2 regions of the Paenibacillus sp. IHB B 3084 genome follow, and region 1 is predicted to be linked to the other one. Evidence: riboswitches for the same ligand, from Rfam matches in the RefSeq annotation. Region 1 holds a riboswitch; the other holds the start of a gene.
The links. Region 1 has a riboswitch for cobalamin ahead of ASL14_RS04895 (ABC transporter substrate-binding protein). Riboswitches for the same ligand answer to the same signal wherever they lie in the genome.

Region 1 (5,944 bases):
TTCGCGCATAATGCGGCACGCCGCATCAATCAGGTGCAGGCTAAGCGCACCACCTGTGCCCTCCCCGAGCCGCATGTCCAAATGAAGCATCGGCTCCAGCTTAAGCTCGCGGAGCACCGCCGCGTGCCCGCGCTCGTCCGAGGCGTGCGAAGCGAGCATGTACGCTGCGCTTGCAGGCGCAAGTGTACGCGCAGCGAGCGCAGCTGCGCCGGAGATAAAGCCGTCCAGCACGACTGGACAGCGATGAGCGGCTGCGCCGAGGATGACGCCTGCTAATGCGGCAATCTCCAGGCCGCCGACCTTGGTCAGTACGTCAAGGGCGTCGTTTCCGTCAGGCTGGTTCACGTCCAATGCGCGGCAGACGACCGCTATTTTACGGGTCAGCCCAGCCGAATCCACACCCGTGCCCCGGCCGACGATCATTTCTGGCTCCAGCCCGGTAAGAGCACATACGACCGCAGCGCTGGCCGTCGTATTTCCAATGCCCAGCTCTCCGGTTACGAATAATCGTGTGCCGTCTTTGACTGCTTCCGCCACTGCTTCCGCCACTGCTTCAGCTCCAGCCAAAATCGCTTGCTCGGCTTCCGTACGCAGCATCGCTGGCCCCTTCGCCATGTTTGCGGTCCCCATACGCACCTTACGGTTCACCAAATCCGCGTGAGCGACATCTGCATTCACACCCACGTCTACCACCTTGACATCTGCACCTGCATGACGTGCAAGCACATTAATGGCCGCGCCGCCGGACAGCATGTTATACAGCATTTGCTGTGTAACCTCTGCCGGAAAGGCGCTGACCCCCTCTTCACATACACCATGATCCGCTGCCATGACCATAACCGTTTTGCGGTTAAACTCAGGCTTGTCCACCCCCGTAATGCCTGCCAACTGTATAGCCAGACTTTCCAGCTTTCCAAGACTCCCCGGTGGCTTCGTTAATTGGTCCAAATGCTCCGAGGCCGCCAAGGCTGCCGCCCCGTCCGGCTGTGCAATGCTGGCGATCAACTGCTGTAATTTTCCGTTCATGCCCTCCACTCCCTGCTCCCTATATGTGTTTAGCGATCTCATCATAAATTCTGTTTCTTCAATACTTTACTCAAATTACTCCAGTCGTTCGCCCCGACCAGTTGCATCCCGTGCACTTCTTCGCAGTAAAAGCTGCGGCACACCACTATCCGGATGAGGCAACATTACAGGCTCAACACCATATACATGGCGAATCCGCTCCTCTGTTAACAGCTCTGATGAAGCTCCTAACCCCTCAACCATTCCGTCCTTGAGCACAAGCAAGTCATCACAAAACTGGGCAGTCAAATTGAGATCATGCAGGACAGAGATAATCGTCACGCCCGTTTCCCGCCGCCATTCCGCCAGCAGCTCCATAAATTCAAGCTGATAGCGTAGATCCAGATAGGTTGTAGGCTCATCCAGCAGCAAAATCTGTGGCTCCTGCACCATCACCTTCGCCAAAGCCACGCGCTGCCGCTGTCCCCCGCTCAAACGGTCTAACGACCTGTCCGCCAAGTCGGTAAGATCCAGCCTCTCCAGCACACGATCCGTAATGATTCCCGGGTCAATCCCTTTTTCCTTATCCACCTTTTCTCTACCAAACCAGTCCTGATGGGGAAAGCGTCCCATTTCCACGACTTCCCTTACCGTGTAACCCACCGGGGGGAGCCCCTCCTGCTGGAGCACAGCTACAAGACGGGAAAGCTCTTTTCTGCCATAGCTAGTGACCTTTTTACCATATACAAGAACGTTTCCCGAAGTCGCGTGATCCACACCGGAAAGCAGATGCAGCAACGTCGACTTTCCACTCCCGTTCGGGCCGATGATGCCCCACCAATCTCCTTCGTCTACGCTCCAGCTTATATTTTTTAACGCATGGAATTCCCCAAAATCACGAGTCAGACTGGCAATCTCCAACGCCCGGACTCGCGATGCCTGTGGTCCACTTGGTTCCTTCACAGCAATCCCCCCTGCGCAGCTTCTTGTTCCGGTACAGGAGATATGCGAAGAACGGTGCACCGACAAAGGCCGTCATGACACCCAGTGGAATTTCGGTCGGAGCCAGTAGCGTACGTGCCGCAGTATCGGCCCAAGCCATGAAAATAGCCCCGCCCAGCGCGGATAACGGAACGATCATCCGATAGTCGGGGCCCGTCACCAGACGGATGATGTGCGGTACAACGAGTCCCACAAAGCCAATCACTCCGCATACCGAGACAGCCGCGGCTGTCAGCAGCGTGGATATGATAAGAACAGATAGCTTCGTTGCATCTACATTAACCCCCATATGAGCCGCCTGACGTTCACCCAAGGCCAGAATGTTCAGCACTCGTGCCCGGTTCCACAGAAACACCAGCCCAATGACCACATAAGGCAAAAGGATGCCTGTATACGACCAGCCGCGCAGACTGAGGCTCCCCATTGTCCAGTACAATATTTCATTAACCGTCTCCTTCGACATGGCTGTCAGAAAAGAAACAACTGCACCCAGAAAAGATTGCATCACCACGCCCGATAAAATAAGGCTTTGCGTCGGAATTTTTGCGCCTTCCCGCGCCAACGTCAGCACCATCCACAACGTCAGCATTCCGGTCGTAAATGCCACCAGCGGCAGTGTCCATACGCCTACAAACGAAAATTGAAGCCCCCAATAAATCAGCACTGCTGCCCCTACCGAAGCACCCGAGGATACCCCCAGCGTGTACGGATCAGCCAGCGGATTGCGCAGCACACCTTGAAATCCGGCTCCCGCCAGCGCAAGCGCTGCGCCTACCAGCATTCCCAGTAAGACACGCGGCAGTCTGATCTTCAAAATAATCTGCTCTGTGGATGGATTCCAATCCGGTGTAAACGTCTCACCTAACCACGGCAGATGGTTGACCAGAATACCCGTGATCTGGCTGACGGGAAGCTTGGCCGAGCCGATGCCGAGACAGAGCAACAGCGTCAGCAGCAATAAGGCAAGACCTGCCCCTCCAAAGCCGATCAGTCTACGAGTCATTTGAAAATTTCAGGATACACGCCCTTGGCCACTTCCTTGAGACCTTCCGTTACACGCGGACCCGGACGACTGATCAGATTATCATCCACGGCAAACACCCGGTTTTGACGAACAGCCGATATTTGATCCCATCCACTACGGGCTTTGATAATATCGCCGAGCGTCTGGCCTGTTTTGTCGTCCTTGACATTTTTGCTGTATAATATTACGTCCGGATTCGCCGCTATAATATTTTCCTCACTGATCTGGTACCAGCCCTTTTGGGTTGCAGCTACATTTTCCCCGCCCGCCAAAGAAATCAGCTCATCCATAAACTCTCCCTTGCCAACCGTCCAGCCGGGTGAAAATTCGACGTATACTCTCAGCTTCTGCCCTTTGCCGATATTTTTAACACCGTCTTTCACTTCCGCAACATCTGCTCTCATCTTGTCGGTTACCGCTCTCGCTTCTTTCTGATGGTCGGTAATTTTCCCATATAGTTCAATGTTAGCCATGACATCTTCAACCGTTTTCGGCTCGGTTTTAAAAATCATGATTCCCAGGTCACGCAGCTTGGTCGTCGCCTGCTCACTGAGCGATATTCCTGCAAAAACGACTTCGGGATTCGCGGCGATGATCGCCTCTTCATTCGGCTTCATAATACCGCCCACTTTGGGCTTCTTCGTAGCCGCTTCCGGGTAATCGGAATAGTCGGATACGCCGACAATTTCCTTATCCAGTCCAATGGCGAACAGCGCCTCGGTTTCAGCCGGGGAGACGGAAACGATTTTGTCCGGCGCTTTTTTGAACGTAAACTCCTGCCCGGTCGCATCCTTAATGGTCAACGGGTAGACCGTTTTGCCCGGAGGCTCCTGAGCGGTTGCTGTCTGTCCCGGTTGCTGTGAGACTTGATCCCCTTTATTTTCAGCGTTCTTTCCGTTAGCTCCACATGCACTCAGCACAACCGCCAAGACCAGAGCCAATAAGCCTGTTGTCCAGACCTTTATTTTATTCCCTGCCATGATTTACACCCCTCCATATAAATTCTTTAAGAGCGTCACTTGAACATCATCCGATATCTGCTAAATCCAGCCTTCTTTTCCTTTCAAAAAACCCCTGCATCCTCAGATAAGGATACAGGGGTCACGTTAGCGCAGCTCATATGCAGGCGGCAGTTTCTTCCGCATGGACAGTCACTGCGAACACGTCATCCTTTCCTCGAAGGACTATGGTGACAGGCGGACGGGCAGGTATCCTGACTTACAGAACCATGCGACAGCCTGTTGCTCCTTCATGTGCTTTGCGGCACATATAGCTGGGCGGGCTGGCATTTTTCCATTTACAGTGGCGGGACCGCGCCGGATTCACACCGGCTTCCCTTTTAACAGCGCACCGGAAAGAACCCGAGGGTTTCATCCCGCTACACCGACCTCGTCTGCTGGATATTTGATGTAGTGTTGGTCAAGCCGTTCTTTTACTTGATGATTATAGGTTAAAAAAGACTGGCTTACAACCCAAACCGCCTGTTCACTTGCCCCTATCTGACCTAAAAAGAAAACACCTCTCCTATCCACTGGTGTCGTTCTCCCAGCCTCAACCGAATCGTAATTGCCGCTCCCGGCTTCGGATTCAGACTCCAAAAATCATGACCCGGTACCAGCATACAAGCCAACTGACGAATCACTCCACCATGCGTGACGACCAGAACAGAAGGTGGGGCATCAGGCATGCCTGTTTTCTGAACATCCATCATTTTACGCCACTCATACAAAGAGTCTAGGAATTCATCGAGGCGGTTCACAAAGTCTGCCCAAGGCTCTCCCCCCGGCGGCGTAATTCGCTGCGGCTCATCAATCCACGCTCGATACAACGCCACATCCTTGAGCATGTCATACGTTTTTCCATCCCATTCCCCAAAATGAAGCTCTCTCAGATGTGGTTCCATGATGGCAGACCTAGCGGAACTATTAGATAGGAAACGTTCAGACTCCCATTTGGATGTCAGCTCCAACCGTGATTCCGGTTTCAATTCGAAGTGGGTTCCCTCTCCAAGCTCTGGTCCCAGTTCCGATTCCGGCAAAATGATCTGCAAGGTCTGACGACAACGTATCAAGTCACTGCAATAGATTCGGGCAAAGGAATGCATCTGTAATTTTTCCCGCAAAGGCTCTAATTCTTGCTCTGCTCCCGGTAGCAATCCCAGATCGGAGTGCCCCAGGTATCGACGTTCCCTGTTCCATAAGGTTGTGCCGTGCCGCACCAGCACAAGTTCCAAGTCCCACTGCTGATGTTCTGTAAAATAATGCTTCAAGGTCATATCGCTTCCTGCTCTATAGGCAGCATTCGGTGTGTCACGCTTCACTGTATCCACCCCAGTGCATAGCATCCGGCGGACACGAACAGACACAATCCCGCAAACATGCTGGACACGGCAAACATCAGCCGGATCGTATGCCGGATATCATCCGGCTCCATCGGTCGCACCAGCTCTCCCATATATGCGCGAAAGGAGCGCACGCTATGATATACATTATAGCCTCCGAGGCGAATCCCCAGTGCACCCGCAACTGCTGATTCCGGAAAGCCGCTGTTTGGACTGGGATGCAGCCGCGCATCTCGCCTTACCATACGCCAGCTACGTCCAGCATCATGCCCATAAACCCACGCTGTTACTACCAGCATACCCGCTGTCAGGCGTGCCGGAATGTAATTAGCGGCATCATCCAGACGTGCCGAGGCCCAGCCCAAATGCAGATACTTTTCATTTTTGTAGCCAACCATGGAATCGAGGGTATTCACGGCACGATAAGCCAGCGCTAATGGTGCTCCCCCGATCAGGGCATAAAAAAGCGGGGAAATAATCGCGTCCACGATATTTTCAGCCACCGTTTCGACGGTACCGCGCACAATCTCAGGCTCATCGAGCTGCTGCGTATCCCGCCCGACGATCATTCC
Region 2 (5,944 bases), 1.7 Mb from region 1:
TGTTCCCTCGCCTGCTTCTGCACTAGTTTCTGTCCTAACGGATGTTCCTGTGCCTATGCGGCATATCTCCAGATGTTCCACGTGCAACAGTGGCTTGCGCCCTGCCATATCCCATTTCATATGCCCTGTCCCATCCTTCATTTCGCCGCCCCCTTTTCCGAAAAACGGTCTCCGAGAAGCTGGCACGCAAGCACAAACAGCATAATCGCCAAACCCGGAAAAATCATGACATGCGGTGCCACCTGAAAATACGACGTCGCATCATGCAGCATCACACCCCACTCCGGCTTAGGCGGCTGTACACCCAGCCCAAGAAAGGAAAGTCCGGCAACCATAAGCACGACTCGTCCAATGTCCCAGACCGCGTACACAAGCAGCTGTGGCAGTACCTGCGGCAACACATAACGTCTCAGCACGCGCACATGTGAATTACCGGATAAACGGGCATATCGGACATAGTCCTCCTGACAGGCTTTTTGAACAAGGGTGCGAATATACCGAACATATCCCGCCCACCGTACCGCAATAATCGCTAAGGTCATGTTTACAAAGCCCGGACCCAAGATACCCACAATCGCCACCGTCAAAATGATATCGGGAAAAGCCAGCACGCCATCAATGGCGCGCATGACTAACTGGTCCACACGCCCGCGTACATAGCCAATGAGCAAGCCTATCGGCAAACTGATACACAAGGTGGTCACTGTAATCGCACAAGCAATCAGTACGCTGGTCCGAATCCCGTAAATCAGGCGCGACAGCACATCTCGCCCCAAATGGTCTGTACCCAAAGGATATTCCCGGCTGGGCGGCTCCAAGCGCTTCAGGAGATCGACATTGAGAGGATCATGAGGGGCAACCCATGGAGCAAGTAGCCCGAGCAATACGATCAGGCCCAGCATTACGCCTCCCGTCAGCAAGCTCCCTTTGAAGGACAGCCGCATGTTTTTCATTTTCAACTTCCTCCCCTAACGCAAACGCAACCTCGGATCTACAGCCGCTTGAACCACATCCACCAAACACTGAACACCTACGATTAAAAATGCAGCAAAAATGACATACCCCTGGATCACCGGATAATCCCGCTGCGTAATCGCATCTATAAAATACTTGCCCAAACCCGGCCATGAAAAAATCGTCTCTACAATGACATTACCCGCCAGCATAAATGACAAATTTGTGCCTAACAGCGTAATGATCGGCAAAATCGCATGCCTGAATATCTCAAAAAACAGAATATGCTTGCGGGAAAAGCCTCGGGCCTTCGCCGCCTTCACAAAATTCCGGTCACCCAGCTCCAGCATTTGGGCACGCAGCACACGGGCTTGCACAGCCCCCAAACCTGCCCCAAGGGTCAGCGCTGGCAGTACCAAATGAGTCCAATCCTCACGACCCATGGACGGGAGCCAGCCCAAACAGACGGAGAACAGGTAAATCAGCAGAAAGCCAAGCCAAAAAGAGGGAATGGACGATCCCAGCAGTGCAAACAGCCTTCCCAGACGATCGAGCCAACCACTGGATTTTACTGAGGCGGCCAGTCCCATTCCAAGAGTCAGGACCGTCATGACGGCAAAGCCCGCCGAAGCCAGCTCCACAGTAGCGGGCAGTCTGTTCCACAGTTCGGTTAGCACCGACTCCTTGGATACATAGGAGGTGCCCCAGTGCCCTGTGAACACATCCCGCAGCCAGTTCACATACTGAATATGCAGCGGCTCGCTCAAGCCCAGCTCCTTACGCAGCGCCGTCAACGCCTCCTCAGAGGCAGGCACATTATGCGCGGTGAGCAGAATGGTAGCAGGGTCGCCGGGAGCCAGCCTCATCAGCACAAACGTCAGCGTGGATACAACAAACACAATGATGACCAGTTGCGCCACACGTTCCAGAATAAAACGAATCATAGGGTATGCAGCCCGTTATTCCGCAATATCGGATTGCGCCGTAATGTAGTAATACTCAATCGGATGCGGCGTGAAGCCCTTCACCCCTTTTTTCGCCCCAAATACATTGTCCGGATGAACAATGAACGACTGCGGCAAATCCGTATTAATGATATCCAGCGCTTGCAGTGTCACAGCATTACGTTGCGCTGTATCCTTCGCCAGCTTCAAGCTGCCAAGAAGGTTCTCCAGCGGTTTGGAACTATAACGGCTTACATTGGCTTCGCTTTTAGAGGAATAAAACATGTCCATAAAATATTGCGGCTCCCCCGTATGGGCAGTCAGCATGCTGTACATGGCAAAATCCCAATCGTTTTTGGTCAGTGCCTCGTCGATATTTTCCACCTTGCGAATCTTCACCTGGATGCCCTCCTTCAGCAGTTGGCTCTGAATCACCTCAGCCATCACCGAAAGCTCTGGACGTTGAGGAAAGGTCAGCAACGTAACTTCGAACGGCTTGCCTTGCTTGGTCCATGTGCCTTGGGCATCCTTCTTCCAGCCATCCTTCGTCAATAGCTGCTCGGGCGTTCCGTCCAGCGCTTTACGCTCGACCTTACCGAAGGGGAGAATGCTCGGGAATGGGCTGCTTGCCTCCGTACCATAGCCTCTCATGATCGCACTCACAATGGATGCACGTGGTATCAAGCTGTCCACTACTTTGCGGTTCGCGGCATCCTTGAACAGAGACGACTCCATGTTATACACGATCATATGGGTGCGCAAAGAGGGAGCCGACAGCACTTGCAGCTTATCGTTCTTTTTCAATACCTCCGCGTTATCCACCGGAATATCGGTCGCTACATCTACTTCGCCGGATTGCAGCGCCAGCAGGCGCGAATTGCCGTCCGTAATGAACTTCATCGTTGCTTCAGCCAGCCGGGCCTTCTCGCCCCAATATCCGTCATAACGCTCTACGACCAAGGATTGATCCTTGTTGAACGCTTTAATTTTAAAAGCACCTGTCATCGCAGGGTAGCTCTGCTCATCCTTTATGGACGCTACATCCAGCACAATCGTCGACGGATCAGCCAGATTGGACACCAGCGCCGCATTCGGCTGGTTTGTCGTAATTTTCAACGCCAGCGGCCCGGTTACGTCAATTGACTTTACATCTAGCAAATCCTTCGCCAGATGGCTTTTCATAATGGAGCGCAGCAGGGAAGTTTTTACACTTTCCGCGTCCATACTCTTTCCGTTATGAAAAGTGACCTTATCCTGCAAGCTGAACGTCCAGACTGTGGGGCTATCCTGCTTCCATTCCTTGGCCAGCCAAGCCTCAGGCTCCAGCTTTTCATTCAAACGGACAAGTGTCTCGCCTGCGCCAGAACGCATAACATCCCAGCTATTATCGCCATGCGGGTCAACGCCTGACGGCTTCCACGTATACGCCATCACCAGCTTTTTGTCCGTTGTGGACTGTTGTGCGGATGTGTTTTCGCCCTTGTCGGAGCTGTCCGCCGTCTTATTAGTTGTGGAGCATCCCGCAAGAGCCATAACTGCCAGTAGCAGCATCACCCCTGTGCATATGGACCATGAACGCTTTTTACGATTGCTTATCATCTTATTTATCCCCCTCTATCTTGTCATTCACAAATACCTAACGCAAAAAAAAGCATCCCCGACCGCCTGATCAGCAGTCAGAAATGCTTTCATTATAAAATGCCAAAGCTCACCTCAAAGCACCTCTAATCATAGAAGGGATCGGATCGGTTTCAGACATTCCGTAAGCAGCACGCCCAACCACCTCCCCAGCATCCCGTGGGTCTGACAGTGATGTTAAAACAGGCAGGTCTCCTGACTTCAGGCGTATCTTTCAGGCCTTCCCGGTTCTTCACAGTTCCAGTGGCTATTCCGAAAGCTACAGCAATTCCCTGCTGATGCCTGTATACAGTGGCGGGTCCGTGTCGGAATCTACCGAACTTCCCTTTTAAGTGAGCACGTACAACAGCCATCTACATGATCTCAACGAAACCCTGTAGATAGAAAGTCCGGCTCACACCTGTTTTCTTCCTTTATTCTTTTTCATTACGATTTAGGACTATCTTATTTTGTTGTTACAGGCTTGTCAACAAATGTCGCATAATAATTTAAATTTGAACGATACGGCGAGAATCAAGGCTATGACTTTGCGTTGCATGCACGCAATGGACGTGATAAAATTAGGTATAGAGATACCCATCGTGTCCGTATACTAAAAAGAGTCTTCGCCGCTACCAACGGCAAAGACTCTTAGGACTTGAAAGGCTGTGGATCACCACCACGGCGCGCTGCATAACTGAATGTTAATGCAAACGAAACCCACCGTTAGGGGCCAACCTAATTACGCGGTGGGTTTTCGCTTGTTCCGAAACTTCCGTACCACGCCTCTGCCTACCACTCTAGCAAATTCTTCTAATAGAATCTCAAATTCCCTTCTTCATACAGAAAGAGGGCTTTATCAATAACTCTATGCCAAAAAGCCGGAAAAAGAGGCTTACGACCTCTCTCCGGCTGTCTTTATCTAATCCTAATTATCAAACCTTCTGCGGAACCTCCGACACTGTCACACCTTTGACCGATTCGGCTTGTTTTTTCGTTAAAACGATGTTCAAGACAATCGCCGTGATCGAGCCGGATACGATGCCGTTTTGCAGCAGCATTTTGGCAAAGCTCGGCAGTTGGTCGAACATTTGGGGCAGCACGGCAGAGCCGAGGCCCACCGCAATGCTACATGCCGCGATCAGCAGATTGCTTTCCTTCCGCAAGTCCACTTCTGACAAAATAGACATGCCCGACGCAGCAACCGAACCGAACATAACGATCATCGCCCCGCCCAGCACAGCATTAGGAATCACTGTCGTTAAGGCAGCCAGCTTGGGCAACAGACCAAGAACAACCATAATACCACCCGCAGCAAAAATAACGTTCCGCGACTTGACGCGTGTCAGCGAAATCAGACCTACATTTTGCGAGAAAGCCGTGTAAGGAAACGCATTAAAAATACCACCAAGCATAATCGCAAGTCCTTCGGAACGCAGACCATTGACGATTTGCTTCTGCTCTACCTTTTGATCAATCGCCTTGCCTACTGCCAAATAAACGCCCGTAGACTCGACCATGCTGACAATGTTAACGATAATCATCGTACATACTGCCATAATGCTAAACTCAGGCTTACCAAAATAAAACGGCTGCGCAACACTCACCCAAGACGCTTGCGCCACTGGAGCAAAATGTACCATTCCCATCGCATAAGCAACCACCGTACCCGCAAACAGACCGATGAGCACGGAAATCGAGCGCAAAAAGCCTTTTGCCAACCGATTCACAAGCAAAATAACCAGCAAAGTAACTAACGCCAGCAACAAATTACGCGGCTGTCCAAAATCCGCGCTACCCTGACCCCCTGCTACGTTATTCATCGCCACCGGAATGAGGGACAGGCCGATAATCGTAACAACCGAACCCGTAACCACCGTCGGGAAAAAGCGTAGCAGCTTGCCATACAACGGTGCCGCGAGCACCACGAATATACCTGATAAAATAATGGCTCCGTACGCGGTTGCCAAATTCGAGGTCGACGCAATCGCGATAATCGGACCCACCGCCGTAAACGTACAGCCCAGGATGACAGGCAATCTACTGCCGAAAAACCGCGTGCCCATAATCTGTAATAACGTAGCAATCCCGCAAGTGAACAAATCGGCAGCCACCAGATAGGCCATCTGGGCTGGCGTCAGGTGCAATGCTCCCCCTACAATGAGAGGTACGGCAATCGCTCCAGCGTACATCGCCATCACATGCTGGAAGCCCAGCGCGAATAACTTTTGTTTGCTTAACATCCCACATTCTCCTTAACGGAAGGAATTACCGCACCCGCTTCTTCTATAAAATGAACCTCGCCCGGTGCCATGGATGCGATACGTGCAAGAGAGCGTACGGCGATGCCTCTTTGTTCCAGCAGTCCACGGCCTTCCTGAAAGCTCTTTTCGATCACGCAGCCAACCCCGGCCAGCTCCGCTCCTGCT

Region 2: it holds a riboswitch for cobalamin, as region 1 does, so the genes downstream of both, ASL14_RS13045 (ABC transporter substrate-binding protein) here and ASL14_RS04895 (ABC transporter substrate-binding protein) in region 1, are expected to answer to the same signal.

Annotation. Positions count from the first base shown of each region.
Region 1 is NZ_CP013203.1:1,047,242-1,053,185, forward strand. Features, by position in the region: gene cobT (nicotinate-nucleotide--dimethylbenzimidazole phosphoribosyltransferase) at 1-1,026, opposite strand, end outside; gene ASL14_RS04885 (ABC transporter ATP-binding protein) at 1,102-1,968, opposite strand; partial or broken gene ASL14_RS04890 (FecCD family ABC transporter permease) at 1,973-3,010, opposite strand; gene ASL14_RS04895 (ABC transporter substrate-binding protein) at 3,007-4,011, opposite strand; cobalamin riboswitch at 4,218-4,411, opposite strand; gene ASL14_RS04900 (histidine phosphatase family protein) at 4,536-5,306, opposite strand; gene cbiB (adenosylcobinamide-phosphate synthase CbiB) at 5,348-5,944, opposite strand, start outside.
Region 2 is NZ_CP013203.1:2,775,030-2,780,973, reverse strand. Features, by position in the region: gene ASL14_RS28980 (ATP-binding cassette domain-containing protein) at 1-141, opposite strand, end outside; gene nikC (nickel transporter permease) at 138-953, opposite strand; gene nikB (nickel ABC transporter permease) at 969-1,898, opposite strand; gene ASL14_RS13045 (ABC transporter substrate-binding protein) at 1,914-3,497, opposite strand; cobalamin riboswitch at 3,705-3,908, opposite strand; gene ASL14_RS13040 (nucleobase:cation symporter-2 family protein) at 4,451-5,758, opposite strand; gene ASL14_RS13035 (xanthine phosphoribosyltransferase) at 5,752-5,944, opposite strand, start outside.